2 regions of the Paenibacillus sp. FSL M7-0134 genome follow, and region 2 is predicted to be linked to the other one. Evidence: riboswitches for the same ligand, from Rfam matches in the RefSeq annotation. Region 2 holds a riboswitch; the other holds the start of a gene.
The links. Region 2 has a riboswitch for S-adenosylmethionine ahead of metA (homoserine O-acetyltransferase MetA). Riboswitches for the same ligand answer to the same signal wherever they lie in the genome.

Region 1 (15,399 bases), on a different contig from region 2:
ATATGACGCAGCCCGCGGTCAGCCATGCCATCGCCAGCATCGAAAACGAGCTGGATGTCCAGCTATTGCTGCGCGACCGAAAAAAAGGAGTGCTGCTGACAGACATCGGGCACAAGGTACTGCTGCAATTCCGTATGATGCTGCAAAGCATGGAAAAGGTACAGCAGCAGGTGGCTGCTGAAAAAGGTCTAGACGTGGGCACGATCACGATCGGTGCCTTTCCTTCTGCCTCAGCCTATTTTCTGCCCCCGATTATTCATCATATTCGTCAGCATTATCCGAACCTTGTTTTCGACCTACATGAAGGCTCCACGAATGAAGTCAAGGAGTGGGTTCATACCAGAGAAATCGAAGCGGGTATCATCCTGCTACCAGACCCTCAGGTAGATGTCATCCCTTTATGTCAGGATGACATGGTTATTCTCCTGCCAGACGGTCACCCTCTACAATCGCACAACAAAATCGCCATTCGAGACTTGAATGAGCAGGATATGATCTTTTGTAAAGGTGGACATGAGGTCGCCATTATGGAAGGTTTTGAACGCGAACAAAGTCAGTTGCAGGCACAATTCATTACTCATAATATCAGCACCTTGGTCAGCATGGTTCGACAAGGACTGGGTATGGGCATTGTTTCTTCACTCGCCTTGTCCACGTTCCCCCATGATCTGACCGTCAAGGAGACTTCACCTCTGATCACACGCCAAATCGGTATCGCTGTACCATCCCTGCATAATGCTTCACTTGCTGTACAGTTATTTGTGCGAACCGCGCAGGAGCTATTTACGGATTCGAAGCAGTAGAAGCATTGGATCATGATCATAAGGAGGTCTATTCATATGCAGAGAAATCAAATCATTCGACCAAATAGCTAAATTTCTAACCCATTTCAGGTGGTTTTAGGGAAAGACGGAAACAATTCGTGGGGCCGAAACAATTGGTTGCCTATGCTGGACTACGACAAAGAGCAAATCAAAAATTAAAGGTCTATTAAGAAAAGAAAAAGAAAGAAGGCAAGCCTTACAAGGTAGCTGGGATCGCCTGCGCCAACAAGCTTATACATCACATATAATGCATTAATTCCACTGGTATATTATTCTAGCGCAGCGGGTAACCTATACTGAATACCTGCAATTTTTAAACTAGGAGGGTTTTGCATGGACCATCTCGCTATTTTGATCAGAAGTTTCTCTGCATTCGTTATCCTCATGCTAATTGGGAGAATACTGGGGAAGCAAACCCTCTCCAATATGAACTTTCACGAATTCGTGACGGCGGTCATATTAGGGGCTATAGCAGCCAACTTTGCCTTTAACGAAAAAATAGAAGTTGTCCACCTATTAATAGCCCTGTCTGTTTTTACAATTACTTCTTATGTTTTATCCAAGTTTTTTTTGAAATTCAGAAACTTTAAGATGTGGACAGAGGGAGCACCCACCGTTCTCATAGAAGGAGGGTTCATTCTCGAAGATAACTTAAAAAAAAATAATATGACATTAGATTCTTTAAATCAACAGCTTCGCCAGAAAGAAATTTTTAATATAGAAGAAGTGGAGTACGCCCTCCTTGAGATTAACGGAAAACTATCTGTTCAAAAGAAAAAGGAACTGCAAGCCGTGACATTAAAAGACCTGCAGTTGAATGCAGGTAATGCCACACAGTTCCCAATTGAGCTTGTAATCGACGGACAGCTTTTACATGGCAATTTAAACTCCAATCATATTCCCGAATCATGGCTGCTGTCTCAACTGAAGGCACGCGACAAAAAGTTAGAGGACGTATTCTATGCCGTTAAAGGCAGCAACGGCCAACTCTATGTGGATGAATATAAGGATAAAATCCAGCATCCAATTGATGTGGAGTAGTATTGACTTTCGATCAATAGTTACCTGAGATTCAACGTAATCAGATAATTGTATTTGGCAGCGTGCTTAAGCTCATCCAATATGATACCGTACACCGTGTCCTTATAGATGCCAGCAGGCAATCCAAACCAGATGTTGCGGTATCGTTCCACCGCACCCAACTCTCCCATCAAGGCGCGCTGTAAACCTTCTGTATAAGATTGCACCCTCTCATATTGCTCACTACTGATGCCTGCAATTTCTTGTCCTGTCAAAGCCCGATACATCTCTCTGAACATTTTATTGTGGCCGCGCTCATCGTTACGGATGCTTTCAATAATAGCCACCTGCTCTTGTGAGGGAGCCAAATTGATCAATTCATCGTAGAACAACTCATCGTTACGCTCCCCTTGTACCGCTTCCTTTATCATTTGTACTGCTTTCGGAAATCCTGTGTTCCAGATAGGTACAAAATTGGCCCGCATATAGTATGAATTTCCCCAGTAAGAAGGTACTTGATACAAGTTTATCTCCTCCCGATGTTAGTTTTTAGAAAGTATATGCGCATCTGCCCATGTCGGTTCCTAGCATTAGGAAAATATACTGATGATAGCTAACACCGGGGAAGAACTCACTAAAAAATCAATTACAATTTGTGTCCTAGTTGAAAGTGCTGCATCTATTGCTTCCAGATAATAAAAAGCACCTATTAATGTCCATACTGCTTGTTTCAAGGTTGATACGGGTATGCAAGCTATAAGTTATAGAGAAATAGACGAGGGACTATTTGACAAACATTAGCTGGTTTTCTTGTCTTAATATGGTCTACTAAAAAATAAAAAAGAGTTTTCCATAAACGGAAAACTCTTTCGCGCTTTAAACAATCTGCTTCTATATTTTCTTCAATGTCGGACCAATCCACCAGCCAAATCATCCCATCGCCAAGAAACCTCATGTCCATGGAGATGCAGCCCCCCAAACCACTCGTCGATCCCTTGAACTGCAATGCGGTCCGCTGATCCATTCAGTACCTCATTACCCAACTCTGTCAGAATTACCTTTCGGTTAAGAAAATCCGGAATTTGTCTGAAATCCAAGCCGGCCTCATCCCCGTCAATGATCAGCAAAGGATGTTCGCCTTGCGCCAAAGCACGAATAAATTTCCAGTATTCGAGATCACCCATCCCAAGCACATGCAGGACGTCAGTTACCTGACGAAACAATTCCAATGGCGTATTCACTCCATTATGAACGGCCTGAAGCGTGGTCTGTTCCACAATGCCAAGACCATTCTGCTCCGAGGGCAGCCGCTTGAGATGCGCTGTGAAGGCTTCATAGGCAAAAGGCAGGCCGGATGCTGCCAGTTCTGCCTTCTTGTCTTCCAGCAGATTAGCCATTTGAACAGGATCAGGAGAAGCATACGCCTGCCAAAGCTCGCTTCCAAGCTCCATTTCTTGCCGCCCAATAGTCCGCCAGGTCCCGGATAATGTTTGAAGCTGTGCCGGAGTGAGCTGTCCCAGACCATGAAACCGTTCGATTCCCGGAAACTCCCCAATACAGAGCAGGCTCAGCTTCGTGCGGCCCAGTTTCTGTCTTTTGAACCAGTGGAGCAGATAGGCGAGCATGCTCTGATCAAACAGGTCATGCTCAAACCACAACACGACTTCATCATACTTAATAAACTCACGAAGTTTCTGCTCTTGTTCCTCACAGCTCGTAATATATTTGCTGGCCGGAATACCCATCGTTTCTTCCAGGACCTGGGCCCGCAGTGCCCGTTCTTCCGCCCCCGCTGGATTTGCAAATATCGGTCCTGCCGGATATACCTCTCTCCATACAAGCACATCACCCTGTACAACACCCTGCTTCAACATCTCGCCTACAACATCACCGTTAACAATATGCAGCATGTTTTGCCCTCCCTCATACAAATGATTGAATACGGAAACAAGGTCGGCTACCGGGAGTGTACCTTTCAACTTTCGGCGGGCATCGTGCAGCCGCTTCTTAAGCGTCGGGACCGGAGTGCCCAGATAATCCGAAATTTCCTGCAGAGAGTAGCCGTAAAAATAAAACAATCGCAGAGGCACGCGCAGCTTGGCAGACAGTGCCTTCACCGATTGTTGCAGAACTTGGCTCTCCTCCCTACGCTCCGCAATTTCTGCTAAACCCGGTACTCCTCCGGAAACCTGCACAGCCTCATCCAGAGGAAGCATCGAATGATGCTTGCGCCGCAGCATCCGCTGGCACTGTCTTACGACAATGGTCTTGAACCAGCCTGGAAAAGCGGACGGGGTCTGCAGTTTCTCCAGATTCTGATAAGCCTCTATGAACGCATCCTGCACGGCATCTTCCGCGAGATGAACATCCTTCAGCATGTCATAGGACACCGCATAGGCCATCCCGCGAAAATGCAGCATCAGCTGACCGAACGCTTCCGCATCCCCTAGCCGCGCCTTTTCAACCCACTCCCTCATACGTCCCTAGCCTCTTTTCTTTCGTGTTCTTATTCTTAAGTGCCAACTCCGTGGAGGAAGGTTACAAATCATATTGATGGAAAAATGAATTGATTGATAAAGAGCTTCACTGAACACAGCAACCATATTAACAGATTCTTTCTCAATAGAAGCATAATGTAGTTACAGGCTGTTGGTTTTCAACAGAAATATATCATCCTTTATTTTTTACGAGGTTAAGTTCAATATGACTTCGACCATGTAGCCATAGCAGTTCATCCAGTAAAAACGCCAATCCATCCTTACTACGCAAACGCTCAATCATTTCTGTAACGACCTCCATTATCTCACGCTGTACATTGTTCGCTAGTTGGAGGCCCCCACTTTCCCCATCCACATAAAGATGTGGATGATCCGGTTGATCTACCTTTCGTACATGCCGCAGACACAATATCCCATGTTCAAGATAAAAGAAATAGCTACGATCATACAGAACTCCCTCAAATAATTCATACATATGAGGGTCATCATCAGTTCCATATGTCATAGTAACTCTTTTTAAGCCAACTGGATTGCTCATATATACTTTCACTCCCTCAGAATTCAATTGTAAGTTCCTATACTTGAAATTTTAGTGAAGTAAAACTCTAATTCAAATAATGTGAATTTTTTATTCGATAAGTCCTGGAGGTTTGTATGCAATACTGTAATTTATGTATAAGAAGTCGTTCATTAAATACATTCGCATATATTCTCTCTCACAAATCATCAGCAATATGGTATATATACCAAGTTAACTTCTATTTTGTTAATGAGGTACTTATACTATATGTTTTGAATTCTTATAATTAAAAGGGAGAGTGATACAATGGATTTTATAAAATCTATTTACACAAAACAAAACGTAAATAGCTCAGTACTCTTTTTTGCATTTTTAGTTCTATATAGTGTTTTTTCTGAGATTGAAATTAAACCCGTAGTTCTCTTACTTTTTACAGTTGTATTTGCCTTTTTTAATGCCCTGAGTAAATTGGTCCAATCCATACATAGTGATAATGATCCTAAGTAAGTAATCTCTACACATTAAAAAGACCTCCGGGACGAATATAGTACGTGACTATACCGTTCTGGAGGTCTTGATTTACATTTTCGAATTGTTAACACCCCATCATGCAGGTTTGCAGACAATTCATTTCATTGTACCCTTTTAAACTATCTTAACAAGGCTCTTCGTTCGGTTTCCCGGCATCTGTAGCCGTACGGAAGCTTGAACCACAGCCACATGTCGCTACAGCATTCGGGTTATGAATCGTGAACCCGCCTGACATTCCAGACTCTTCAAAGTCGATTTCCAGACCGTCTAGGTAGCGGATGCTTTCCTTTTCCACTACAATCTTCATATCCTGTACGTTCATATATATATCCTGATCCGTCTCGTTGTCGTCAAAGCCCATTGCATACGAGAATCCAGTGCAACCACCCGGCGTAACACCCAGACGTAAAAACATATTCGGCGTTTCCTGCTGCTCCAGCATATCTTTCAAACGCTCAGCAGCGGAATCGGTGATGTTAATCATAGCTCCATCCTCCTCTTTTACTTCATGTTCTCCTTCAGTATACTCCACTATTAGCAGGTGCTCAAGTCATGGAATGTCCTTCCCTTACAGGCTTAAAGACCTGTTTTTCTATTCGTTTGTATTGAACACCGGTGGTGTGAGGTTTATAATAGGTGAAGAGTGTGTAAAAGAAACTGTCGGAAATTTGTCATTTCAAAGGCGATATTTTGAGACATTCATCATTGTAGCCTGGCATTGTAACATTTTTCACATATCGTATATCCGCGCTGCCGGATTCTTACCGACGGAACGGGACATCCTGTGCGCACCTAGCGCTTGTGCCGCTGATTTAGCGGACAGCCTCGCACAGAGCAACTTGAAGGAGGAATAGGCATGTCCACATTAGTTACACCTTTTACAGACCGCAGAATGGCGGAAATTGTAGAAAAGGTACAGAACGGTATTCGTTTAAACCTTGAAGACGGTATATATTTGTATGAAACTGACGATATCCTCACACTGGGTCAGTTGGCTAACGAAGCTAATTTACGCAAGAACGGAAAAAAGGTTTATTTTATCGAAAACATGAGCCTGTACTTCACCAATGTATGCGAAGCGCGCTGCGCGTTCTGCAATTTCCGCAAGGATCAGGGGGAGGACGGCTCTTATACGTTGTCCGGGCAGGAAATGATTGATTATGTAGAGCAACACATCCATCCGGGGGTAAGAGAATTTCATATCGTCGGTGGTCATAATAATCATGTGCCTTTCCAATACTATGTAGACTCATTGAAGGCGCTGAATGAAAAGTATCCCCACGTTACACTGAAAGCTTACACTGCAGCGGAAATTGACTTTTTCACACGCATAAGCGGCTTGAGTATTAAAGAAGTGCTTCAGGAGCTGCAAAAGGCTGGACTTCAATCCCTGACTGGTGGTGGCGCGGAAATCTTGTCCGACGAATATCGGAAGAAGATGCGTGTTACGAAAGCCAACGTGGACCGCTATCTCGAAGTACATCGCACGGCCCACAATCTCGGCATGAAAACTCATACGACTATGCTGTACGGTTCGGTCGAATCGTATCAGGATCGTATTGAACATATGCTGCAAATTCGCGAATTGCAGGACGAAACGAACGGATTTATGGTATTTATTCCACTGTCCATGCAGCCGAAAAGCAAAAACGCCAACATCATGCGTCGTAACTCCGCTTACGAGGATCTCAAAACCATTGCGATCAGCCGCCTGATGCTGGACAATATCGACCATGTCAAAGCTTACTTCATTAATATTGGCCCGCAATTGACGCAGGTCGCTCTCACCTTTGGCGCATCAGACGTCCATGGCACGATTGTGCGTGAGCAGATCAGCCATGCCGCAGGTGCGTTAACCCCTGCCGGATTGACCCGTAAAGAGCTAATCTGGCTGGTCAAAGGTGCAGGACGCATACCTGTAGAACGGGACACCTTCTATAACGAAATCGAAGTTTTCGAATAAATGTAATATCGGATTCAGATTTCCCGCGAGCATTTCATCCCCATTACTCACACCATGCAGCATCATGCTGCCTCGGAATACGCTGGTCTGCCTGACAAAGGCAGGCCCGATTCTCGGGTTTTATAACAACAAAAACTTGTGTTTGATCGATAAGACACCAGACCATTTGCCGGGGACACGGTAGCGAAAGGAAGGCGGATTTTGATGAAAAATTTCGTTATTCTGGGGGGCGGCTATGGCGGCCTTACCATTGCCAAAGAATTGCTGGATAAACACATTCCCGACGATGTTCAAGTTATTTTAGTGGATCGAATGCCCTTTCAGGGGTTGAAAACAGAGTACTATTCCCTAGCGGCAGGTACGGTTTCTGATTTTGATTTGCGGGTGCATTTTCCAGATGAACAACGTCTTATTCGCAAATATGGAGAGGTCACCTCGATGGATCTGGAGAATAAGATTGTCCATTTTCAAGACGGTGAACCCTTGCCCTATGACCAGCTTGTCATTGCGTTGGGTTGTACCGACCGCTTTCACAATACACCAGGGGCTGAGGAACACAGCTGTACGATCCAGTCATTTAACCATACTCGCCAAACCTATCTGCGCTTGAACGAAATCAAGCCATATGGACATGTTCATATTGTAGGCGGCGGTCTTAGCGGTGTTGAGATTGCTGCGGAGTTACGTGAAAGCCGCACGGATTTGAATATTACCATTATGGATCGGGGCGAGCGGGTGCTATCGGCATTCCCGCAACGTTTGTCTGCCTATGTACATGCTTGGTTCAAGGAGCATCAGGTAAATGCGCTGAATCATGTTGCGGTTTCCCGTATTGAGCCGGGGGCTATTTATAACCGTGACGAGCAAATTGTAACGGATGCAGTGGTATGGACGGCTGGGATTCAGCCAGTAAAAATCGTGCAGGATTTAGCCGTCCCTAAAGACCCTCAGGGTCGCATCGTGCTCAACGAGTATTATCAAATACCGGATCATCCTGAGGTGTATGTGGTCGGAGACTGTGCGAGCCTTCCCTACTCTCCAAGCGCTCAAGCGGCAGAAGTGCAAGGGGAGCAAATCGCACACATTGTACGTGACCTGTGGAAGGGCCAAACGCCTCATCCGCATCCTTTAAAGCTGCGCGGTACATTAGGCGCACTTGGCAAGAAGGCCGGGTTCGGCTATGGCTTTATGGGCAGTACCTCATTGCGCGGACGAGTACCACGCCTGCTTAAAAGCGGTGTGCTCTGGAAGTCCAAACGCCATTTTGGATAAACGTATGCTAAACAAACAAAGATGACCCGCTCTCAGAGCAGGTCTTCTTTGTTTGTTTAGTGTTTGCATCATGTATATTCTCTACAAAAAGGAGCTGTCTAACAGAGCCTTTCAATCCAAATCTAGGTTATCCCATGCTTCAGCTTCCTTAATTTTGTCCATAATCACTTCGTACAGAAGCTCTGCTGAATCTGCGGATACAATCTCGCCGTTGACCATCGCATAGGGTTCGGCGTTGCACTGACCGCAATTGCTTAGGCAGCCGTATTCAATCACATCATAATCTGGATTCTGTTCCAGCTTGGACATGATCTCATCGGTACCCCAATGCATATTACTGGTGCAAAACTCAATAATAGGTCTTAACATTTTTTCACCTGCTTTGGATGACGGGCATTTTAATTTGGCCCGCTTTGTAATATAATAATAAAGGTATAGGAAAGGAGTTGAATTCTAATGAGCGAAACACAAAGCGTTCAAATGTATGACGAAGTAGCAGATGTACTGGATAAGCTCCGTCCGTTCCTGCAACGCGATGGTGGCGACGTTGAGCTGGTTGACGTTGAAGACGGCATCGTTAAGCTGAAGCTGGTAGGCGCTTGCGGCAGTTGCCCAAGTTCCACAATCACGCTGAAAGCAGGGATTGAACGCGCTCTTCTCGAAGAAGTCGACGGCGTCCAAGAAGTGGTACAAGTATTCTAATGCTTGATGCATAATGATCATGAGAGTCTTGACTTCGGTAACGAAGCTCAAGACTCTTTTTTGTATTACAGCGTCTGAAGGATCACTTAAGCTTATATGGTTGGCCGAATGGGATCTAAACCTCCCGATACATCCATAATATTGCCTGTTATAAAATCCGAATGCTCCTCACATAAATAGGCGATCACTCGTGCAATGTCCTCTCCGCTCCCCGGACGTCCACGCGGTGTCTCTTTATCCTGCATGCCGATGACATCGGCGATTGACATTTCCTTATTTGCTCCTCGGATGTCCCCTGGACAGATCATATTGACCGTAATGCCATAAGGAGCTTCCTCCACAGCCAGTGACTTCGTAAAAGACACCAGCCCCACCTTGGCGGCTGCGTAGACGGCACGATGCGGCCAAGCCCTTGCTTCTCCAGCATGACCAAAGCCAAAATGAATAATACGTCCCCAATGCTGGCTACGCATGTGGGGCAATACCAAATGATCCAGCAGCATGGTACCAACCAGATTTCCTTGTATCATGGCATGAATCTCAGCTACACTGTAATCCGCAAACAGACGGCGTTCCCGGATGAACGGTCCGGCATTGTTCACCATAATATCGACTCCACCCAGCCGATCCTGTACTTCACCAATCAGCCTCGTGATATCTTCCTGAACAGAGATATCCCCTTGTAAAGACAGGCAGCGTACTCCCTTAGACTCAATCACCCGCTTAAGCGCTTCGGCTTCTGCTTGGCTATGCACATAATTTAGCGCAATATTACAGCCTTCATCCGCCAGACGCAAAGCGGTCGTTTTACCTAAACCTTTGGCACTGCCGGTTATGAATGCGACTTTATCTCTCAACAATTTTCCTCCTGTTCACAGAGAACGGTCACCCCCAAGTATAAAATATTTGAGCTTCCCCTACAACTCCATCCAAAAAGAAACCCCAGTCCTCTTGTTCAAGAGAATCTGGGGTTTGCGTGCAATGCGTTCTCGTTCCCTGCTTAAAATGCTGGAATAATCGCGCCTTGGTATTTATCTTCGATGAATTTTTTAGTTTCTGGAGATTGCAAAGCTTTGATCAGCTTCTGAATCGCTTCGGAATCTTTATTATCAGGACGTGCTACCAGAACGTTAGCATAAGGAGAATCTTTATCTTCCAGTGCCAGTGCATCCTTCGTTGGATTCAGCTTCGCTTCCAGAGCGTAGTTCGTGTTGATCAACGCAATATCCACTTCAGGCAACTGACGTGGCAGCATAGCCGCTTCCAAAGTCTTGAATTCCAAATTTTTCGGATTCTCTGTAATATCTTTCACCGTGGATTCAATGTTTCCTTCGTCTTTCAACTTAATCAGACCTTGCTTGGATAACAGCAGCAAAGCACGGCCTCCGTTTGTCGCATCGTTCGGAATGGCTACAGTTGCGCCATCTGGGATTTCATCAAGCTTTTTATATTTTTGGGAGTAGATACCGAATGGCTCCAAATGAACTGCGCCCACAGAAACCAGATCCATTTTGCGCTCTTTGTTCATCACATCCAAGTAAGGTACATGTTGAAAGAAGTTAGCATCCAGTTGCTTGTCAAACAATTGTACGTTCGGCTGTACATAGTCGTTAAACTGAACGACTTGGAGACGAACCCCTTCTTTTTCCAACTGAGGCTTGATCGCTTCCAAAATTTCCGCATGCGGCACAGGAGAAGCTCCAATTTTCAGCTCCACTTCACGTGGTGATCCGCCTGTATTTTGGTTCGCATTGTTTGTATCCGATGTTGTGCTCTTTGTACCGCAAGCCGCCAGCACCGCAATTAATGTCAAGCTTAATACAGCCAATACCCATTTCTTCATGTTATTACCCCTCCAATAATTTGTAATATTCAGGAGCAGACGTCCTGATCAATAAGGATATCTATATGTTTTCCCTATTTTCGAGTATAATGCCGCACAAGACGATCTCCCGCCATTTGCAGCAATTGTACCAATACGACCATCAGCACGACCGCAACGATCATGACAGCCGTTTCATAACGATAATAGCCGTAGTTGATAGCCAGTGTACCCAGTCCACCGCCCCCGATCATCCCGGACATTGCCGTGTAGGATACGAGTGTAACGACGGTAATGGTTAATGCAGCGAGCAGACCCGGAAGTGCCTCACGTAACAGCACACGCCGGATAATTTGTCCTGTCGAGGCACCCATCGCTTGTGCGGCTTCAATGACGCCCTTGTCCACTTCACGCAGAGACGTTTCGACAAGACGTGCGAAGAATGGGGCAGCCCCAATAACCAATGGTGGAATGGTTCCCAACACCCCGGTCGAGGTACCTACCAGCGATCGTGTAAAAGGAATAAGTGCAACGATCAAAATGATAAATGGTACGGAACGTAAAATGTTAACGATGAATGATAATACAATGTATATCACCTTCATCAGAGTTAACGAGGAGCGACTCGCCAGAAACAATAATATGCCAAGCGGCAAACCAATAATGAGGGTGAACAATGCGGATGCTCCGAGCATCTGAAGGGTTTCCAGAGTAGAATTCCCTAGCTCATCCCAACTCACTTGTGAAAAATCAAGTTCGCTCATTGTCCGATCACCTCCACATCAAGTCCTTGCCCAGACACTTCGCGCAGCGTATGCTCTATATCTTCATGGTTTCCTTCAAAACGAACGATCAGCTGTCCATAGGGTACATTTTTAATCGTAGATATGGTTCCCTGCAAGATCGCAAAATCAACACCAGTGCTTCGAGCCGTACGCGACAGAATCGCATCATATGTTTTACTGCCCAAGAAGGAGATACGTACCACCTGCGCCGACTCACCGCCACCTGCTGCCGCAATCGCTGCTTGCAACTCCTCGGGATGTTCTGACTCCCGTTGGATAAAGTCCTTGGTTACCTGGTGCTGTGGCTTCAAAAATACTTCCGCCACTGGGCCTTGCTCCACGATGTCGCCCTGATGAATGACGCCAACTCGATCACAAATGCTTTGAATGACATGCATTTCATGTGTAATCAGCACGATGGTTAAATTAAAGCGCTGATTAATATCCAACAGCAATTTCAGGATAGACCCCGTCGTTTGCGGATCAAGCGCAGAAGTCGCTTCGTCACACAGCAATACATGAGGATCACTAGCCAGCGCCCGTGCAATTCCTACCCGCTGTTTCTGTCCACCTGAGAGCTGTGACGGATACTTTCCACTGTGTTCTTCCAGACCCACCAGTTCCAGCAGCTCACGAACTTTCATGTCCAGCTTTTCCCTGGGAGTGTTTACCAACCGCAAAGGAAATGCAATATTGTCATACACCGTTGCCGAAGATAACAAATTAAAATGCTGAAAAATCATTCCGATTTTTCGACGTTGCTTCTGTAACTGGGATTGACTCACAGTAGCGAGGTTTACCCCGTCTACCCATACTTCACCTGAAGTAGGGCGTTCCAATAAATTAATACAGCGGATCAATGTACTTTTCCCCGCCCCGGAGTGACCAATCACTCCGAATATTTCTCCACGCTTTATAGAAAGATTCAACCCAGATAGCGCATTAACGCGTCGGTTGCCTTTGCCATAATGCTTGGTTAACTGCTTAAGCTCTATCAACGTGCTGCGACCCCCTTCACTTCTTCCTTACCCTTTTAACCAATTGTCATCTCTCAGGATTGTATAAAATCGCTATTTATTTATACAAAAAAGAGCCCCTTTCACAGAATGAAAAGGGCCCCACCTTGCGAACCTTTTCTCATCTGCCAAAATCGCTATAACTCTAGCGGTTTTGTAGGAATTAGCACCATCATGTTCCCTCCCAGTGTATTACACCGGGAAAGAACGGGTTGCCGGGCTTCATCGGGCCAGTCCCTCCACCTCTCTGGATAAGAAAAATATGTTAAACTCCAGCTTTAGCTGTCCGTTAAGTTTATATAAAAAAACATAATTCAAGCATTTTTCTGAAACTAGGTTTCAGTATAGATAGTTTACATTGCTTTGTCAAAGGATATTTTCTATCATATTTTTGGGCGTACTGCCCGATTCTCCCATTGTTTCGCAGTATAAGTAAAGGCGTTTGACAGCGACCGACATACCATTTCCAAGCCCTGCTGCAAATCTTCCAAATGGTGATCGAGGTCCTCCAGTTGGATTTTTCCATACAAAGCTCGGTGTCGTTGCCAGAGATCATCCTGCATTTCCGTATTCATATAGTGTATCTCCGTATTCCGACGCTTACGCAGCCGATTGATGGCATCGTTGTAAGTATCCTTGATATCAATTAAATTATCGGTCAATACAGGATGCATTTTGAGATACTTGAGCTGCCGCAACACGGTAAAATACGAATAGTGCGCCTTATACTGCCCTGTTTTTAAATCATACAGATCATTTAGCCAGTTACCCAGCTTATCCAAAATAGAGAAAACCCGAACAAACCCATCTTTATAAAAGAAAACATATAATGCATAATCGGATTTTTCATCCTCACTCATATCTTCAGCATATCCGGCTTTCACTTTCATACGGAAAAAGGCGGAAGCATGATGGCTCTGCTCCAGTTCATCCAGAGATGACATTAGACCGCGTGTTAAAATATCCGCCTTCCGAAAATCGTGGGTCGGATCTCCACCAGCCTGAATTTGCCGCTCCAGCAGGTTCAACATAGCTGACATGCTATTCATGGCATCTAGCAGGATGCCTTTGTTCACACGTGGTGGCTCACCCAGTAGCTTGCGTATCATGCTTACGCCTCCTTATAAATGTAGAATCCGGCTGTAGGTTTAATTAGGGCGTCAAGCGAAATAACTCGTCCATCGTTGATCTACAAGCTTAACAATATCCTCACGCGGTAACACCTCATCCGGATACCCCGGCTTCATACGCGCATCCACTACAATCGGCAGCTTATAGTTCAGATGATGCAAACGCACTTCGCTGTCCGCGTACATATCCGTAGCCGGGTTAAAGCGTGTGAATACCGTCCACAGGAACGAGGCTTGAGAGCGAACGACTTCTTTGGCATCGTCCACAATGAAAACGAGCGGCCACTCTTGCTCACCCGCTGCTAATCGCTCCAAAACACGTGCCGCCAGCTCAGGCTCCTGCTCAAAGGGCGCACCCGATACGACGAGGCAACCTCCGCAATAGGGCTCAATTTCACGAATTCCCGGCAGATCGCCTCCCTCATAAGCACGAGGCAATTCACGTACAGGCTCACCTATCCCCATCAGAATCGCCTTACTGCCATGATTCAGCTTGCGGCCTGTGTAATCGAGTGTATCGTGTGACGTGTGATTGAAAATAAATAAATCCCTTGCTGGATTAAATCGCTCCAGAATGGTTTCCAGCAGTAGGTTAAAGTCAGATAAATCAATTACTCGATCCGTCAGCATCAGGAACTTGGTCAACGACAATTGACCTTGACCCAAAATAGTAAAACCGGATACAAGCGCTTCACGGGAGTAGCTTTCACGTACCACTGCCGCTGCCAGCGCATGTACGCCCGTTTCCGCATACGCCCACAGGGACTTGACGGAAGGCATCACAAGCGGATAGGCAGGCGACAGCAAACGTTGCAAAAACTCACCGAGATAGTAGTCTTCTTGCCGAGGCTTACCTACAATGGTTGCCGGATAAATGGCATCCTTGCGGTGATGCATATGTTTGACATGAAATACAGGGAAATCATGCTGTAATGAATAATAGCCAAAATGATCACCAAACGGGCCTTCCGGACGGCGTTCATGAGGCGGTACATAACCGCTGATTGCAAATTCTGCTTCTGCTGGAATCCGGTGACCCCCGAGCGGGTCTTCTGTCATGGGCAGCTTGCCTCCCATAATAAGCGAAGCCAGCAACAGCTCAGGCAAGTTTTCCGGTGCTGGCGCAATGGCAGACGCAATCAGGGCAGGCGGGCCACCGATGATAATCGTCGTAGGCAATGGCTCATTACGCAGTTCCGCTTCATGATAATGGAAACCGCCGCCTTTATGAATTTGCCAGTGAATGCCCGTCGTCTGATCATCATAAATCTGAATGCGGTACATCCCCAAATTATGATCCTTGGGCTGACCTGGCT
Region 2 (15,399 bases):
CACATCGCAAGATTCCGTTAATACAGATTGTTATGCTATGTAATGGTCTGCTGCTCATTACGGCTGGCTTTGTGCTAGGCTGGGAGCCAGCTCTCTATTCAGCCTTATCCTGCCTCGCTGCCTATGAAACGACCCGGCTGATGTTTACCGGTCTGACGCGTATGGTTTGTGTAGTCAGCAAGAAGCAGCAAACCATCGAAGATGCCATATATCGCATGCTGCGTATACACAGCACGCCTGTTGGAGGCTATGCCCAGATAGAGAGCAAGATTAAAAGCGAATCTGAGGATAAAAAAGAACAAATGGTCATCGTTTACAGCGTTCATCTGTTGGATTTGCAGCGCTTTAAGGCAGTCATCCAAATGGCAGACCCGCAGGCTGAGATCATGTATATGAAACGATGGAAAGCATAGCAAAGTAACACATCAAAAAACGCTTATCTACACTAATCCTTGTACATAGATTAGTGATGGATAAGCGTTTTGTAATTAACAATATATTAACGGATATTAATTTTGCATGATAAAATCATGTTCAATACTGCTGGCACTGTCAAAAGTACGAATAATATCATAACGGGTATTGCGCTGTGCTGGAACGTGACCCGTCTCGCGGATCAACTGTAGAATGGATTCAATGTTAACCTTATACGTTGCGCCTGCAGCGGAAACTACGTTTTCCTCAATCATGGTGCTGCCAAAATCATCGCAACCGTAGTACAACGATTTTTTACCGATTTCAGGTCCCATGGTTACCCATGAAGACTGAATATGCTTGATGTTATCCAATACAAGACGACTGATCGCAACGGTCTTCAAATATTCCTCTGGCGTCTGGCGTTCCTTCTTCAGATTGGTGTTGTCTGGCTGGAAGGTCCAAGGAATAAAGGCCAAAAATCCTTCAGAATTATATTTGTTTTCAATGCATTCGTCCTGAGCATCACGAACACGCAACAAATGCAGCGCACGCTCCTCCATCAACTCGCCAAAGCCGATAACCATCGTAGCAGTCGTGTTCATCCCAACCTTGTGAGCCGTTTGCATCACATCCATCCAATCACGCCAAGAGCCTTTGAGACGGCTAATTTTGCGGCGTGTGCGGTCATCCAAAATTTCTCCGCCTCCACCCGGAAGCGAATCCAATCCAGCTTCGTGAATGGCTCGAATCGTGTCTTCCATGGATAGACCGGATTTTTCCTTCATTTTGTGAATTTCAGCTGGCGAGAAGGAGTGCATCGTAATATCGGGAAAACGCTCCTTGATAGCTTTCAGCAAATCCGTATAATAACTGAACGGCAGATTCGGATTCACACCGCCTTGCATTAGAATTTCGGTGCCACCTACATCCTGCGTTTCCTTGATCTTCTGAAAGATCACCTCATCCGGCAAAACATAACCTTCATCAGAACCCGGTCTACGGTAAAAAGCGCAGAAGCGACAGTATACGTCACATACGTTCGTATAGTTAATATTTCGTCCGATGACGAAGGTTTTAATGGGATCGGGGTGCATGCGATTCATAACTTTATTCGCCGCATGACCTATTTTTTCTACCTCATCTGATTCGAACAAAGCAACGGTATCCTCTAAATTCAGGCGTTCGCCGCGTAGGGCTTTATCTAAAATATGGTCGATTACACTCATGGTGTATCCTCCTTCGCTGTCACAGGGCGACGAAATGAAAGACAGGACTTATGAACGAGAATGCTTTCACAAACCTGCGTTCGAACCCTGCCGTAATGTATGTTCATGACTGGCCTTGTATGTTGTCTGTGCTATTTAGCATAGTAAAACCTAATGATAATACTAACATATCTTTAGGTAAGGAACCATACTTATTCCCGCTTCTTTCTGCTTTTCACCTAGGAAAACAGGCAACTGCCAAGCTTATCTCAACATTGCATATAGCCAAGAAATAAGAAAACAGAACTGAAAAGTGCATTTTTTCACACTGTCCTTCATGTCATTCTTATAGAAAACAGCAAGCCTCCTGAATGAATGGAAACTTGCTGTTTAGTACTGTACATATTTGCTCCCTGCCTGAAGACGACAAAGATACTACTGATGTGCTAACGCTCTAGCGCAGCGCCTCATCCAGATCACTAATCAGGTCGTCAATATCCTCCAGACCTACGGAGAAACGAAGTAATCCGTCCGTAATCCCGCGCTCCAATCGTACACTATGGGGCATAGCCGCGTGTGACATCATCGCCGGATACGACAAGATGCTTTCCACAGCTCCCAGACTCACCGCTACAATTGGAATACGTACGCGACTGAGGACTTCTTTTGCACGCTCACCAGAACCCACATCAAACGATATCACTGCACCATAACCGCTGGATTGACGCTCATGAACTTCACGTCCTGGATGATTCTCCAGACCCGGGTAGTACACCGCCTCAATGTCGTTGCGCTCGTTCAGCCAATTGGCGAGCTTTGCTGCACTCTTTTCGCTGTGAGCCATACGAGCCTCCAGTGTCTTCATACCGCGCATGAGCAACCATGACTCCTGCGGAGCCAGCACGGTACCCAGTCCATTTTGGAGCTGCTTGATTTGTCTCCCCAGCGATTCGGTACGTGCTACTGCAAGTCCTGCCAGCACATCGCTGTGTCCGCCCAGAAACTTGGTCGCACTGTGCAATACAATATCGACACCCTGCTCAATCGGACGTTGATAATAAGGTGTCATAAAAGTATTATCCAATAACGTCAAAAGTCCGTTATCCTGTGCCCAAGAGGTTATTCCTGCTACATCGGTAATTTTGAGTGTCGGATTGGACGGGGTTTCCATATATACAGCCCTTGTATTCTCCTGCAACGCCTCTTTCACATGGTTGAGGTCCGTCATGTCAACGAAGGTCGTTTCGATATTCATCCGTTTCAAAATGGAGGTCAGCAGTCGATATGTTCCTCCATATACGTCCTCGGAAACAATGACATGATCTCCAGCAGACAAGAGCATAAATGTAGTAGAGATGGCCGCCATACCTGATGCAAAGGCAAAACCGCTAGCTCCGCCTTCTAATAAGGCGATATAATCCTCCAAAGCTTGTCGTGTCGGATTACCTGAACGGCTATAGTCATGCTGTGGAGGATTAAAAATATCATGATGGTGAAAGGTAGAAGCTTGATAGATCGGGACGCTCGAAGCCCCCGTAACACTGTCAATTTCAGAGCCGAAATGCAGCAGCTTGGTAGCGAACTTCCGCTCTTTGTCCAGATCCTGGCCGATCCTTCTCGCATCCTCTATCATTGCTGCTCCCCTCCTTCTACTTCTTGACGTGCAACTTCCAGCGCCGAACGCAAATCTTCAATTAGGTCGTCTGTATGTTCAATGCCGACGGAGAAACGCAACAGCCTGTCATCCACCCCGACTGCATCCCGAATTTCTGCTGGTATGTCCGCATGTGTCTGCACAGCGGGATAGGTCATTAGCGATTCCACACCGCCGAGACTTTCCGCAAACGCAATGAGCTTAATGTGACGAAGCAAAGGCTCCACATAACGAGCATCCTTTACTTTAAAGGAGAAGATACCCGTATTTCCGCTGGATTGTTTATTTTGAATCTCACGACCTGGGTGGCCTTCGAGAGCTGGATAAAATACTTCCGCCACCGCCGGATGCGTCAGTAAATAGTTAGATAGCACTGTTGCATTATGCTGATGTCGGTCCATACGCAGCGCTAACGTCTTCATCCCCTTCATCAACTGATAGCAGTCGCTCGGGGAAAGCACGGCCCCTATGGAATTGTGCAGGAAGGAAATTTCAGCTGATAGCTCTTTGCCTTTGGTTACGATCAGCCCTGCCAGCACATCATTGTGTCCGCCCAAATATTTGGTTGCGCTATGTACCACAATATCCGCGCCCAGCTCCAATGGCCGCTGGAAATATGGGGTTAGCAGCGTATTATCTACAATGGTAAGCAACTGATGTTGTGATGCCCACTCGGCAACCGCTCGAATATCAGTGATCATCATTAACGGATTTGTAGGTGTTTCTATGAATACAGCTTTGGTATTCGGTCGACATGACTGTTCGAGTGCTTCAAGATCATTCGTATCCACATAACTTGCTGTTACACCAAATTTAGATAAAATACGCTCCAGCAAGCGATATGTCCCGCCATACAGATCCAGCGATACAATGAGGTGATCTCCCTGTCCAAACAATGCAAATACCGTTTGCAGCGCCGCCATACCTGAGCTACATGCAAAACCTGCATCACCCGATTCAAGTGCTGCAGAAGCCTCTTCCAGTACCTTTCGCGTAGGATTGATCGTCCGAATGTAATCAAATCCTGTGCTTTGACCTAGACGGGGATGGCGGAACGCCGTAGATTGGTAAATCGGGTAATTAACAGCCCCGGTTACTGGCTCCTCTACTGAACCGATTTGTGCCAATCTGCTTTCGATTTTCCACTGTTTCTCACTCATATGAATCCTCCTGTTAACTTCCATAGTGGGTGCTATAACATATCCTGCAAAAATGGATGTCAAAGACTATACTGCTGCGCTACTGCAAGGTGGTACTGTACAAGGGTAAACTACAAGCCCCTTTTTAAATCTGGGGCCCGATATCGTAAGGTGTTTCTTGGTATACATAATAGTTCAGCCAATTCGAGAATAATAAATTGGCGTGTGCCCGCCAGATTGAGGGTGGTGTGCGCTTGGGATCATCATTAGGAAAATAATTTTTGGGGACTTCAATATCCATTCCTTTGGCCACATCGCGGTCGTATTCCCATTTCAGGGAAAGCGGGTCATATTCAGAGTGCCCAGTTACAAAAATTTGTTTACCGTCAAGCGTGGCTACGAGGTACACTCCAGCTTCCTCGGATTCGGATAAAACTTCTAATTCGGCAATATGATCAATATCTTCCCGCCGAACCTCAGTATGTCGGGAGTGAGGAGCATAAAACAATTCATCAAAGCCGCGTAGCAATTTTACTTTAGGTTTAATCACGGTGTGTGGAAATACGCCAAAGCATTTGTAGTCGAGCCCGTATTTAGGGACATCGAAATGATGGTATAAGCCTGCCTGTGAGGCCCAACAGATATGCATGGTCGAAGTTACATTCGTTTTCGTCCATTCAAAGATTTGCTGGATCTCCTCCCAGTAGTTCACATCCTCAAACTCAAGCTGTTCAACCGGGGCTCCTGTAATGACCATGCCGTCAAAACGACTGTTCTTGATCTCGTCAAACGTTTTATAGAACATGTTCAAATATTCTTGCGATGTATTTTTGGATACATGAGACTTCATGTGCACCAGCGTGACGTCCACTTGCAGCGGCGTATTGCCGACCAAGCGCAACAGTTGGGTTTCCGTCGTCTCCTTTGTAGGCATTAAATTCAAAATGGCGATACGCAACGGACGAATATCCTGATGATAAGCCAAGCTTTCATCCATTACGAAAATATTTTCGCCCTCCAGCACTTCCTTGGCAGGTAGCGTGTCTGGGATTTTAATCGGCATGTAAACTCACTCCTTGTTCGGTAAGTTTTGCGAAAATCGTCTTGTTGAGATGCCGGGCATATAATAAAAAGACCTTTCTCAGGTTAGAGAAAGGTCATATTTGTATCCATATGCGCCTCTCTCATCTGTCAGGGCAACGCTCTTTGTACAAAGCGCGCGTCCTGCAAGAATTAGCACCGTGCGATTAAAATCGCCGGTTGCCGGGTATCATCGGGCTAGTCCCTCCACCTGCTCTTGATAAGATTTCGCTATATTCATTTTAGGTTCACAAAGTTCTTGTTGTTCACTTTAATGCATCGGCTGGGCTTCGTCAAGATGGGACTTTTAAATTTGTACCCTGCATTCACATTTTGTCTACCTTTTCCATAGGTTAAATCATATCCCTCCTATCGTTGAAGCTCTTGCCACTACTGTTGATTTAGCCCATGATTTTGCGCTTGAAAGGCCGTAGGCCGAGCGTTATACTATACAAGTGCTATTAGGCAAAAATATGGAGCAGTAGTGCAGATTTGAGTGTTTCCTGCGATACTGTGGCAATCTAAAAAAGAACATTTGAGAGGTGAATCCGGAATGGAAGGCGACCCGAGTCCGAATAGGCGGCGATCCCTGAACAACAGCATAGGAATGACTTCAGCTTGCCGAAAGACGGGACGCCAGGCTCTGCATGCTCCAAAAGCCTCCGGCTTTTGATGGGAGTGCACGCTTACCCGCACCGGCTAACTGGCTAACTGAGTCCATTCCTTATGCTTAAGGTAAACGTATTTCCGTTACGACGGAGCATAAGGAGTGACATATATGAAAATCCGTTTGGTCAACAACGGGGTTTTTACCCCTGTCGAAGAAATTGAAATGGCGCTTACTGCACCGGCAGAAGGTTTTTATTGGATTGATGCCGATGTCGATGATTTGACAGTGCTCCAGCCTTTATTTTCCATGCATGATCTTGCAGTAGAAGACTGTTTGAGTGAAGAAGAACAGCGTCCGAAGATTGAAATTTATGAAAGCCATTATTTTATCGTTGTAAATAGCATTCGTTTTGATGATGAAGAAATATTTTTGCGAGCTTTGAACATTTTTCTCGGCCGCCATTTTATCATTACGGTGACCAAGCAGAAAATAAATGAGCTTCGTACCCTCAAGCCTATGCTGTGGGAGCAAGAAGTCAGCCAGCCTGACCGTTTTATGTATCTGTTGGTCGACTTGATTGTTGACAACTATTTTCTGGTTGGTGACCGGATTGAGGTCCGCATTGAGAAGCTGGAAGAAGATATTCTAATGCATACGAAAAAGTCGCATTTGAACGAAATCATCGGCTTACGAAGTGAGATTCTGTGGCTGAAAAAAGTGCTGGGTCCACAAAAAGAAGTCATCAATACCCTGAACAAACGGGATTTGCGGCTCATCGACGATCAATTGCAAAAATATTTCAGCGACATTTATGAAAATGCTGTGAAAATTTCGGAGACTTTTGAAACTTACCGCGACTTGATGGGTAACCTTCGAGAAGCTTATCAATCCAGTATCGCCAACCGTGCCAATGAAATTATGCGTGTGTTTACGGCAATTACGACCGTATTTATGCCATTGACAGTCATTACCGGAATATATGGGATGAACTTCGATAATATGCCTGAGCTTCATACACGTTATGGCTATTTTGTCGTCATTGGTATTATGGTGGCATTAGGTGTCAGTATGTTCTGTATTTTCCGCAAGAAAGACTGGGTTTAAAAAGAACAGGGGGGAAAAGTACCGAGTTGGATACTTTTTTCGATTTTCAGCTTGGTCATAAAAAGCAGCAGCCGTGTCCTGTGTGGAACTCGCTGCTGCTTTTTAGTATGTTGAACCCTGAATGTACTTTAATACTTTAGCTTTATTCAATCAGTTCTATATTATCCAACATGTCGGTCGGGTACCTGCTGATGACGAAACCGTATACGGATCAGACGCAGACGCTCGTAAATTTGATCCAGTCCTGTTTCGGTTGCCTTTTCTTCCCCATACACTTTCAGCATGACGGGCTTGAGCAGCGTATCCCCCAACTCTTCATAAGCAGACCAGATGGCTGCCTGCTCCTCCTCAGATACATTCACCAACTCCTTGCGGATCAGCTTCTCCATATCAATGCCATCCCTGTCCAAATGCTCCACAGCTTCAATCATCTCTCTACGATGCAAACCTGTCTTCATTCCGATATGCTCCAGTGAAAGACCGTCCGAAATGCCTTCGATAATCGTTCTAGTTAGGCTGAATTTGTTCAGCTCCTGCCTGTACTGGTTCTCTTTTTGCTTGTATAGCCATGACAAAAAAACTTCTTCTTCCAGCGTCTCTGTTACCCAGTTTAACGGAAATGGTGTGGTCCGGTCATTTTGTGTCGTAATAGCCAATAGCTCCGTCCCATATTGCGACACTTTACCCTGACCCATACCAGGCAGTTCCAACAGTTCTTCTTCGGTATGGGGAAGATAGACGCTAATGAGTCGAAGCAGCCGATTCGTAGCGATAAAATAAGGTGCTTTTCGTTCCGTTGCTGCCTTTTGCCGTCTCCACATCGTCAACTGCTCATACACTTCATCACGTGGAAACAAATCACTGTAGCAATACAGCTTTTGCAGCGTTTGTCCTCGTCCTGATGATCCTTCTTGCTCATGAAATACGCCATGGATTAAGGGCCTATAGCCCTCAGCCATTTTGAGCGCCAGCTCATGACGGTATACATGTAGTAATTCCTGCCACAAGCTGCCCTCATACCAAAGGTCGTCTATACTTTCATCCGGGACATGCTGTGTGCTCCAGCCTGCACTCCATCCCCCTTCATGCTGCCCAATCCATACCTGAGCAAAGTCCTCATAGCCCTGTTCATTTCGTTTGGACAAGCGATTTAAAAATACAATATCCATGATTTCTTCCTCCCTCATATCGTTGAAAGACAGTCCCGCACAACACAAAAACGCAAAAAAAAGCACCCATCCTGCGTATTCGCAAGAAAGGTGCTTCCCTTTTTGAGCCGTACTATACTGTTGCCTATATAATAACCGTACCTTGGAGTGCCGTCAACCATAAATTCTAATGATTCAGCTTTTCCTTTGCCAATGCCAGAGCACCGCACAATCCAGCATTGTCACCCAATCCCGGAGATACGATATATTGCTCAATATCTGTTGTCAGACTCGAATGCTGTACGTATCCGTTCAAAAGTTCTTGAAGCTTGGTACGAATGAGCGGGAACAGTTGGTCCTGCTTCATCACTCCCCCGCCCATAATAATTTTTTGCGGTGACAGGATTAATACATAGCTCATTAAAGCCTGTGCCAGATAGTACGCTTCCATTTCCCAGGCCGAGTGATCGACAGAAAGCTCATGTCCTTTAACCTTCCATCTTTTTTCGAGCGCAGGACCTGCTGCCAGTCCCTCCAAACAATCTCCGTGATAAGGACATGTCCCCTCGTAAGTATCTTCTGGGTGACGACGTACCAGAATATGCCCCATTTCCGGGTGGGATAATCCATGTATCAGCTTTCCACCAACCAAAGCACCCGCCCCGATGCCTGTACCTATCGTAATATACAGACAGTTGTCCAATCCTTTGGCGGCACCCCAAATAGACTCACCAAGTGCTGCTCCATTCACATCCGTGTCAAACCCCATAGGCACATCAAAATGCTCTTTCAGTTTGCCAATCAGATTGTAATTTCCCCAATGTGGCTTTGGCGTTGTTGTAATATAGCCATATGTATCACTACCTTCGATAGGATCAATCGGCCCGAACGAGCCTACGCCCAATGCTTCAATGCCCTTGCCTTCAAAAAATGCGATGACATTCTCCATTGTTTCTGCTGGGGTGGTTGTTGGAAAGCTCGCCCGTTCCAGTACCTCTCCACGTTCGTTGCCAATTCCACATACAAATTTGGTACCGCCTGCCTCAATTGCTCCCAATACTGTCATAGTTGCTGTTGTCCCCTTTCGATAATCCGGTTCTCTCTCCACTATATTCACCTGAAATGTACCTGAGGTCAATCCCCTTATCGCAATTGTATATAATCCTTCACATGACTATATAACTCCGTCGACATATGGGTATACAAATAAGGACACTAACGCATCAAGCGTCAGCGTCCCTATATTACTTACTTTACCTGAATTGTACGTACCAAGCCTAACAGCTTCATTAAGATCCGGTTGCGACACCCATCAATGTACACAAGCTTTTCATTTCAAGCTGCTCAAACTTGTCTACAATTTGCACGTGATCCAGCGTCAGCAGACAGCTATCCAAAGCACATGCTACAGGTACACCACAGTGAATTTCAGCAAGTTTGCGTGAAAGATGCAGCATATCCAAATCACTCTCAATTTTTTTACGGACCGAGGGTGTTAATTGATCCAGATTCTCCAGAATGCCCTCAATAGAGTCGTATTCCTGCACCAGCTTGAGTGCCGTTTTCTCACCTATACCTCGTACTCCTGGATAATTATCGCTTGCATCCCCCATCAGGCCTTTAAGGTCCACCACTTGGCGTGGCTTAAGCCCTTTTTCAGTCAGCAGGGTCTCCGGAGTGTATACCATATAATTGCCGTGCCCTTTTTTCATAATAATGACCCGTGTCCGCTCATCCACTAATTGAAGTAAATCATGATCTCCTGAGAGAATCATTACATCCATGTCCTCATTTTGCGAATAATGACGTGCAAGCGTACCGATACAATCATCGGCTTCAAAGCCTTCCGCTCCAATGTTGGGTATGCCGAGGCTGTCCGTCACTTCACGAATCAATGTAAATTGGGGAATCAAATCATCCGGTGCGTCGGCTCGGTTTCCTTTATACGCAGCAAAATGTTCCCCACGGAATGTCGTTCCGCCCATATCCCAGCAGCAAATGACATGTGTAGGATTAAACGTTTGGACTGCATCCCAAAAATATCGAATAAAACCATAGATGGCGTTCGTTGGCACCCCAGCTTTTGTACGACGGATATAACCGTTTGCGGCGGTTGCATAATAAGCGCGAAATAGCAGGGCCATGCCGTCAACCAGCATTACGGATTGTTCATTGCGTTGTGTCACAGATTGTATTGCTCCCATTCATCATAATATTTAACCCCCACAGTATAACATATCGTGAGTGTAAATTGGGCGTTATTGAGCTCCCCATGTGTCCTCAAATGTTTCCTCTTTGAATCCTATCGTTACTTTGTTCCCGTCGGTTACAATCGGGCGTTTGATTAATCTTCCATTCGAGGATAAAAGCGAAATTTGCTCTTCACGACTCATGTCTCCAAGCTTATCTTTCAGCTTTAGCTCTTTGTACACCTCACCGCTTGTATTAAAAAACTTTTTCAGCTCCAGCCCGCTTTTTCGAATTAAATCTTCCAATTTCTCCGGGCCGGGCGGCTGTTCAAAAATAGGAATAAGTTCCGTCTCATGTCCCTTGTTTTGCAGCCATTTCACTGCATTACGACAGGTACTGCATTTAGAATACTGATATACTTTCAGTTGGCTCATCGCTAGATTAACCTCCATTTGGTTTCGATAGCTTATTTATATTTTATTCTGAAAAATATTGCGCTCTTAATAGCTCCTGCATTTCAGCCATATCTTCAGGTAGAGGAGCATAGAACGTCAGCCGCTCCCCGGTTACAGGATGCTCCAAGGACAGTTCTGAGGCATGCAAGGCTTGTCGAGGCATCCTGGCATCAAGCTGATCATATCGTTCACGTTGCGCAGCATCATCGGGTGTAATCCGGTACATTTTATCTCCGATCAACGGACAACCGATATAAGTCATATGCACTCGAATTTGGTGCGTACGCCCGGATTCCAACTTTAGTCCGATGCGACTTCCCCCGTTCCACACTTCCTCCAGCTTATACAGCGTAAGGGCAGGATAACCATCCGGGGTCACCATACGTAAATGCGGATTATCCGGGTTGCGGTCAATCGGTCCGTCTACCTTACCTTCCTGCAGCTCAGGACGCCCATGCACCAGAGCCGTATAGCGCTTATCCACCGTTCCCGCAATCATCTGCTCAGAAATATGCTGGTGTACATACGGATTTTTGGCTACTACCAGCACACCCGTCGTCTCTTGATCAAGACGATGAACAGGACGAAACCGGAACAGTTCTCCCTTGGCCTGCCAATAATGCACAACCCCATTAGCCAGTGTTCCTGTGTAATGACCGTGAGTCGGATGGACAATCATACCCGCCGCCTTGTTCACCACTAACAAATGTTCATCCTCAAACAATATCTCAAAAGGAATGGGTTCAGGTAAAATATCATCAGAACGCTCGCGCTCCATGCGAATTTCTACTTGATCCCCGGACTTTACCTTAACGCTGATGTACACACGTGTCCCGTTCAGCATAATACCTTGCTCGGTCAGCTTGAGTTTGGATATTAACTTTCGAGAAATGTTCATACGTTTTTGTAAAATAGTCTTCAACAGCATGCCCTCCTCCTCAGGAGGGATCGTATATACGATAGGTTCATAGTACAAGCTCATCACAAATTCCCGGTTGCCTCCTTATTTGCGGAACACTTTTTTGCTGCGCACATATTCGACATCGGGCACACCCTGACGGACATTCGCTGTGCGAGCAACGGCAAAGAAATAATCGGAAAGACGGTTCAAATACCGACGTACCGCCGGATTGATGTCCGTATGTTTACCTAGTGTAACAGCACGGCGTTCCGCGCGTCGGCAAACCGTACGGCAAACATGAAGCGTTGAGGATAATGTGCTACCACCCGGTATAATAAAACGCTCCACCTTCGGATTTTCCTCCTGACATGCATCAATCCAGCCTTCCAGTCGCTCTGCCAGCTCGTCTTTCACCTTATATTTGCTTTCACTGATTTTAACAAACGCCAAATCCGAACCACAATCAAACAGCTCCTGCTGTATTTCCTCCAATTGAGTCCGAATATCCGCAAACTTTTCCCCTTCGGCAAAGCTGATCGCTTGTCCTACAAAGCTGTTCAGCTCGTCAATTGTACCGTATGCCTCCACACGGTCATCATCTTTGGACACTCGACCTCCAATCACAGAAGTTTGTCCTTCATCACCTGTTCTGGTATAGATCCCCATATTACTCCATCCCCCTTATCATTCCGTAAGTGCTTTCAGCACCTTGATGGCTTCTTCCTTATTGCTTGTACGAGGCGGCACGGTAGCAAATAATGTTTTTGAGTTATATTTTAGCTCCTTAAACATCTTCATCTGCTCCACCGGAATTCCGAACAAATGAGTTTCCTTGCTTACATCTGTTTCTTCTTCCTCCTGCCCCTTCTTCTTAAATACGCCGCCCTCGAACACGCCCCGAGCGTACGTCTTCTTGTCAAAAGCATCATCTAACGGCAGATTCGAACCATTCTGTCCATACAGCTTCATGTCCTCTTCCGGCAAAAGAAACAGATCATGCTCCCCGGCCGCATATTCTACAACCAGCTTCTGCTGGTTATACAGCGGACTGACTGAAATCTCAATAGTCGGAGCCTGTTCGCCCAGCTTATCCTTAAGCTTTTGTGCCAGCTCTTCACGGATGACTGAAGCATCCCCTTTATCCATAATAAAAATGGAGAAGCTGTCCTTGTCCCGTCCCCCACATCCAGCCAATAATACAAGTGTCAACATTCCGATAATCCATGGCGATAGCCTTTTTAGCCCTGTTCTCATATGTACGCCCCCTCTTCCATGCCATTAATATATCATAAGTTGTGAACGCAAAAAAAGAAGGCCCTACGGCCTCCTTCTTACCTTTGGCTGACTTCACACGGTTAAACCTTGCATTCCGTACCATACATTTTCATGTATTCATTGATTTTCAAATCGAGCTTGCAACTAATCTCGATGACAAGATCAGAGGTGAAGGACTGCTCTTCCTGAAACGTCCGCATCATCTCATTGCGCAGGAACAAAATTTCATCTTCTAGGGAAATGTCGTATCCTATTGAACTAGACGAATTATATCCAACATATGACATGAGCATTCCTCCTACAATTGAAAAATTGAACTTCCTGCTTTCGAATTCAAATTATAGCATAGAAATTTAGAAATAAAAGACTATTTTTTATGAATTACCCATAAAAAAATAATTTTAACCTTCTTTTCTTACTTTTTCTACAAAATGACCAATCCGATCCAGTGCCTCCGTCAGCTGAGCAACAGAAGTCGCGTATGAGCAACGAAGATAGCCTTCGCCTCCCAAACCGAACACATTACCCGGTACAGCCGCAACTTTAGCCTCTGCCAATAGACGCTGTGCAAATTCATCTGAGCTAAGTCCCGTGCTTTGAATACTAGGGAAAACATAAAAAGCCCCTCTTGGCTCATGGCACTCCAGGCCGATTTCCCGGAACCCTTCAACCATCAGACGGCGACGCTGATTATAGGCTTCTACCATACGATCTTTCTCACCCAAACCATTCCGCAAGCCTTCCAGTGCCGCAACTTGCCCCATAGAAGGCGCACACATTACGGTGTACTGATGGATTTTGAGCATAGCCGCAATCAGATCTGGATGTCCGCATGTATATCCAATACGCCAGCCTGTCATGGCGAAGGCTTTGGAGAAACCACTGACGAGAATCGTACGATCCATCATACCAGGCATAGCGGCAAAACTAACATGCTTCTCTCCATAATTCAATTCAGCATAAATTTCATCAGAAATGACGATCAAATCATGCTTTTCCACGACTTCGGCAATCGGAAGCCAATCTTCATAAGTCATCGTAGCCCCAGTTGGATTACTCGGATAGCATAAAATCAGCACCTTGGATTTAGGTGTAATTTTTGCCTCCAACGCCTCAGCCGTCAGCTTAAATTCATCCTTAGCAAATGTTTCAATACCTACCGGAATCCCGCCTCCAATTGAAGTGATTGGAGAATATGAAATGTAGCACGGCTCGGGCACGAGAATTTCGTCGCCAGGTACAATTAACGCACGCAAGGCAAGATCAATCGCCTCGCTTCCCCCAACGGTCACGATAATCTCATTTTTAGGATCATAATTAACTTCAAATTGCTCATTCAGATAATCACTAATCGCTTCACGCAGTTCTGGCGTTCCCGCATTAGACGTGTAGCTGGTAAAACCTCGCTCTAATGAATAGACACAGGCTTCCCGCATATGCCAAGGGGTTGTAAAATCCGGTTCGCCTACACCAAGGGTAATAATATCCTTGTTGCCACCCACCAAGTCAAAAAACTTACGAATGCCCGAAGATGGAATTTCGCGCACCAACGGGGACAAATAGGAACTCATGGCTTTGTTACTGTCGGTAAATGTTTCTGTTTTGAGATTCATCATGATCTTCCTTTACGGCGAAATCACCAGACGATTATCTTCCTGATGATCCTCAAAGATAATTCCGTCCTGCTTGTATTTTTTAAGCGTAAAATTAGTCTTGGTGGACAAGACCGAGTCAATAGGAGACAGTTTCTCCGACACAAAATTAGCGACCTCACGGAGGTTGCGGCCTTCAACTTCTACCAGCAAGTCGTATGCTCCAGACATGAGATAAACCGATTTAACTTGCGGATACAAATAAATCCGTTCTGCAATACCTTCAAATCCTCTTCCACGCTCGGGTGTAATCTGTACTTCAATCAAAGCAGTAACCTTTTCGTCGTCGACTTTATCCCAATTGACTACGGCGGCGTACTTAACGATTACATGTTGGTCTTCGAGCTCTTTAATTGAGGTGCGTACATCCTGCTCATCAACCCCCAGTAAAGTAGCCAACAAAGTCGGTGTTCTTCTTGCATCTTCTTTTAACAATTCCAGCACTTTTAATTTCAAACCATTTAGCTCTGTCATTCTACATAAGGCCTCCATCGAAAGAGATTACTATACATCATACAATACGCACTTTAAACCTGCAAAGAAAAACCGTCCGCCCCGGTAAACCCGGC

Region 1: it holds a riboswitch for S-adenosylmethionine, as region 2 does, so the genes downstream of both, NSQ58_RS07320 (methionine ABC transporter ATP-binding protein) here and metA (homoserine O-acetyltransferase MetA) in region 2, are expected to answer to the same signal.

Annotation. Positions count from the first base shown of each region.
Region 1 covers NZ_JBBOXV010000001.1:1,647,349-1,662,747, reverse strand. The annotation lists gene NSQ58_RS07385 (LysR family transcriptional regulator) at 1-803, shown strand, start outside; gene NSQ58_RS07380 (DUF421 domain-containing protein) at 1,158-1,865, shown strand; gene NSQ58_RS07375 (ferritin-like domain-containing protein) at 1,886-2,329, opposite strand; gene NSQ58_RS07370 (sigma-70 family RNA polymerase sigma factor) at 2,747-4,321, opposite strand; gene NSQ58_RS07365 (hypothetical protein) at 4,515-4,880, opposite strand; gene NSQ58_RS07360 (HesB/IscA family protein) at 5,518-5,877, opposite strand; gene mqnE (aminofutalosine synthase MqnE) at 6,250-7,356, shown strand; gene NSQ58_RS07350 (NAD(P)/FAD-dependent oxidoreductase) at 7,561-8,628, shown strand; gene NSQ58_RS07345 (YuzB family protein) at 8,740-8,997, opposite strand; gene NSQ58_RS07340 (NifU family protein) at 9,085-9,330, shown strand; gene NSQ58_RS07335 (SDR family oxidoreductase) at 9,423-10,187, opposite strand; gene NSQ58_RS07330 (MetQ/NlpA family ABC transporter substrate-binding protein) at 10,331-11,173, opposite strand; gene NSQ58_RS07325 (methionine ABC transporter permease) at 11,248-11,916, opposite strand; gene NSQ58_RS07320 (methionine ABC transporter ATP-binding protein) at 11,913-12,935, opposite strand; SAM riboswitch class I at 13,072-13,211, opposite strand; gene NSQ58_RS07315 (Cthe_2314 family HEPN domain-containing protein) at 13,337-14,062, opposite strand; gene NSQ58_RS07310 (UbiD family decarboxylase) at 14,114-15,399, opposite strand, start outside.
Region 2 covers NZ_JBBOXV010000002.1:1,254,029-1,269,427, reverse strand. The annotation lists gene NSQ58_RS21360 (YitT family protein) at 1-413, shown strand, start outside; gene mqnC (cyclic dehypoxanthinyl futalosine synthase) at 510-1,643, opposite strand; gene NSQ58_RS21350 (aminotransferase class V-fold PLP-dependent enzyme) at 2,077-3,255, opposite strand; gene NSQ58_RS21345 (PLP-dependent transferase) at 3,252-4,436, opposite strand; gene metA (homoserine O-acetyltransferase MetA) at 4,561-5,478, opposite strand; SAM riboswitch class I at 5,597-5,722, opposite strand; gene corA (magnesium/cobalt transporter CorA) at 6,274-7,209, shown strand; gene NSQ58_RS21330 (HRDC domain-containing protein) at 7,371-8,378, opposite strand; gene NSQ58_RS21325 (ROK family protein) at 8,545-9,423, opposite strand; gene NSQ58_RS21320 (5'-3' exonuclease) at 9,647-10,543, opposite strand; gene NSQ58_RS21315 (arsenate reductase family protein) at 10,616-10,981, opposite strand; gene NSQ58_RS21310 (RluA family pseudouridine synthase) at 11,025-11,984, opposite strand; gene NSQ58_RS21305 (cob(I)yrinic acid a,c-diamide adenosyltransferase) at 12,006-12,569, opposite strand; gene NSQ58_RS21300 (hypothetical protein) at 12,588-13,157, opposite strand; gene NSQ58_RS21295 (aspartyl-phosphate phosphatase Spo0E family protein) at 13,259-13,465, opposite strand; gene NSQ58_RS21290 (aminotransferase class I/II-fold pyridoxal phosphate-dependent enzyme) at 13,580-14,791, opposite strand; gene NSQ58_RS21285 (Lrp/AsnC family transcriptional regulator) at 14,804-15,304, opposite strand.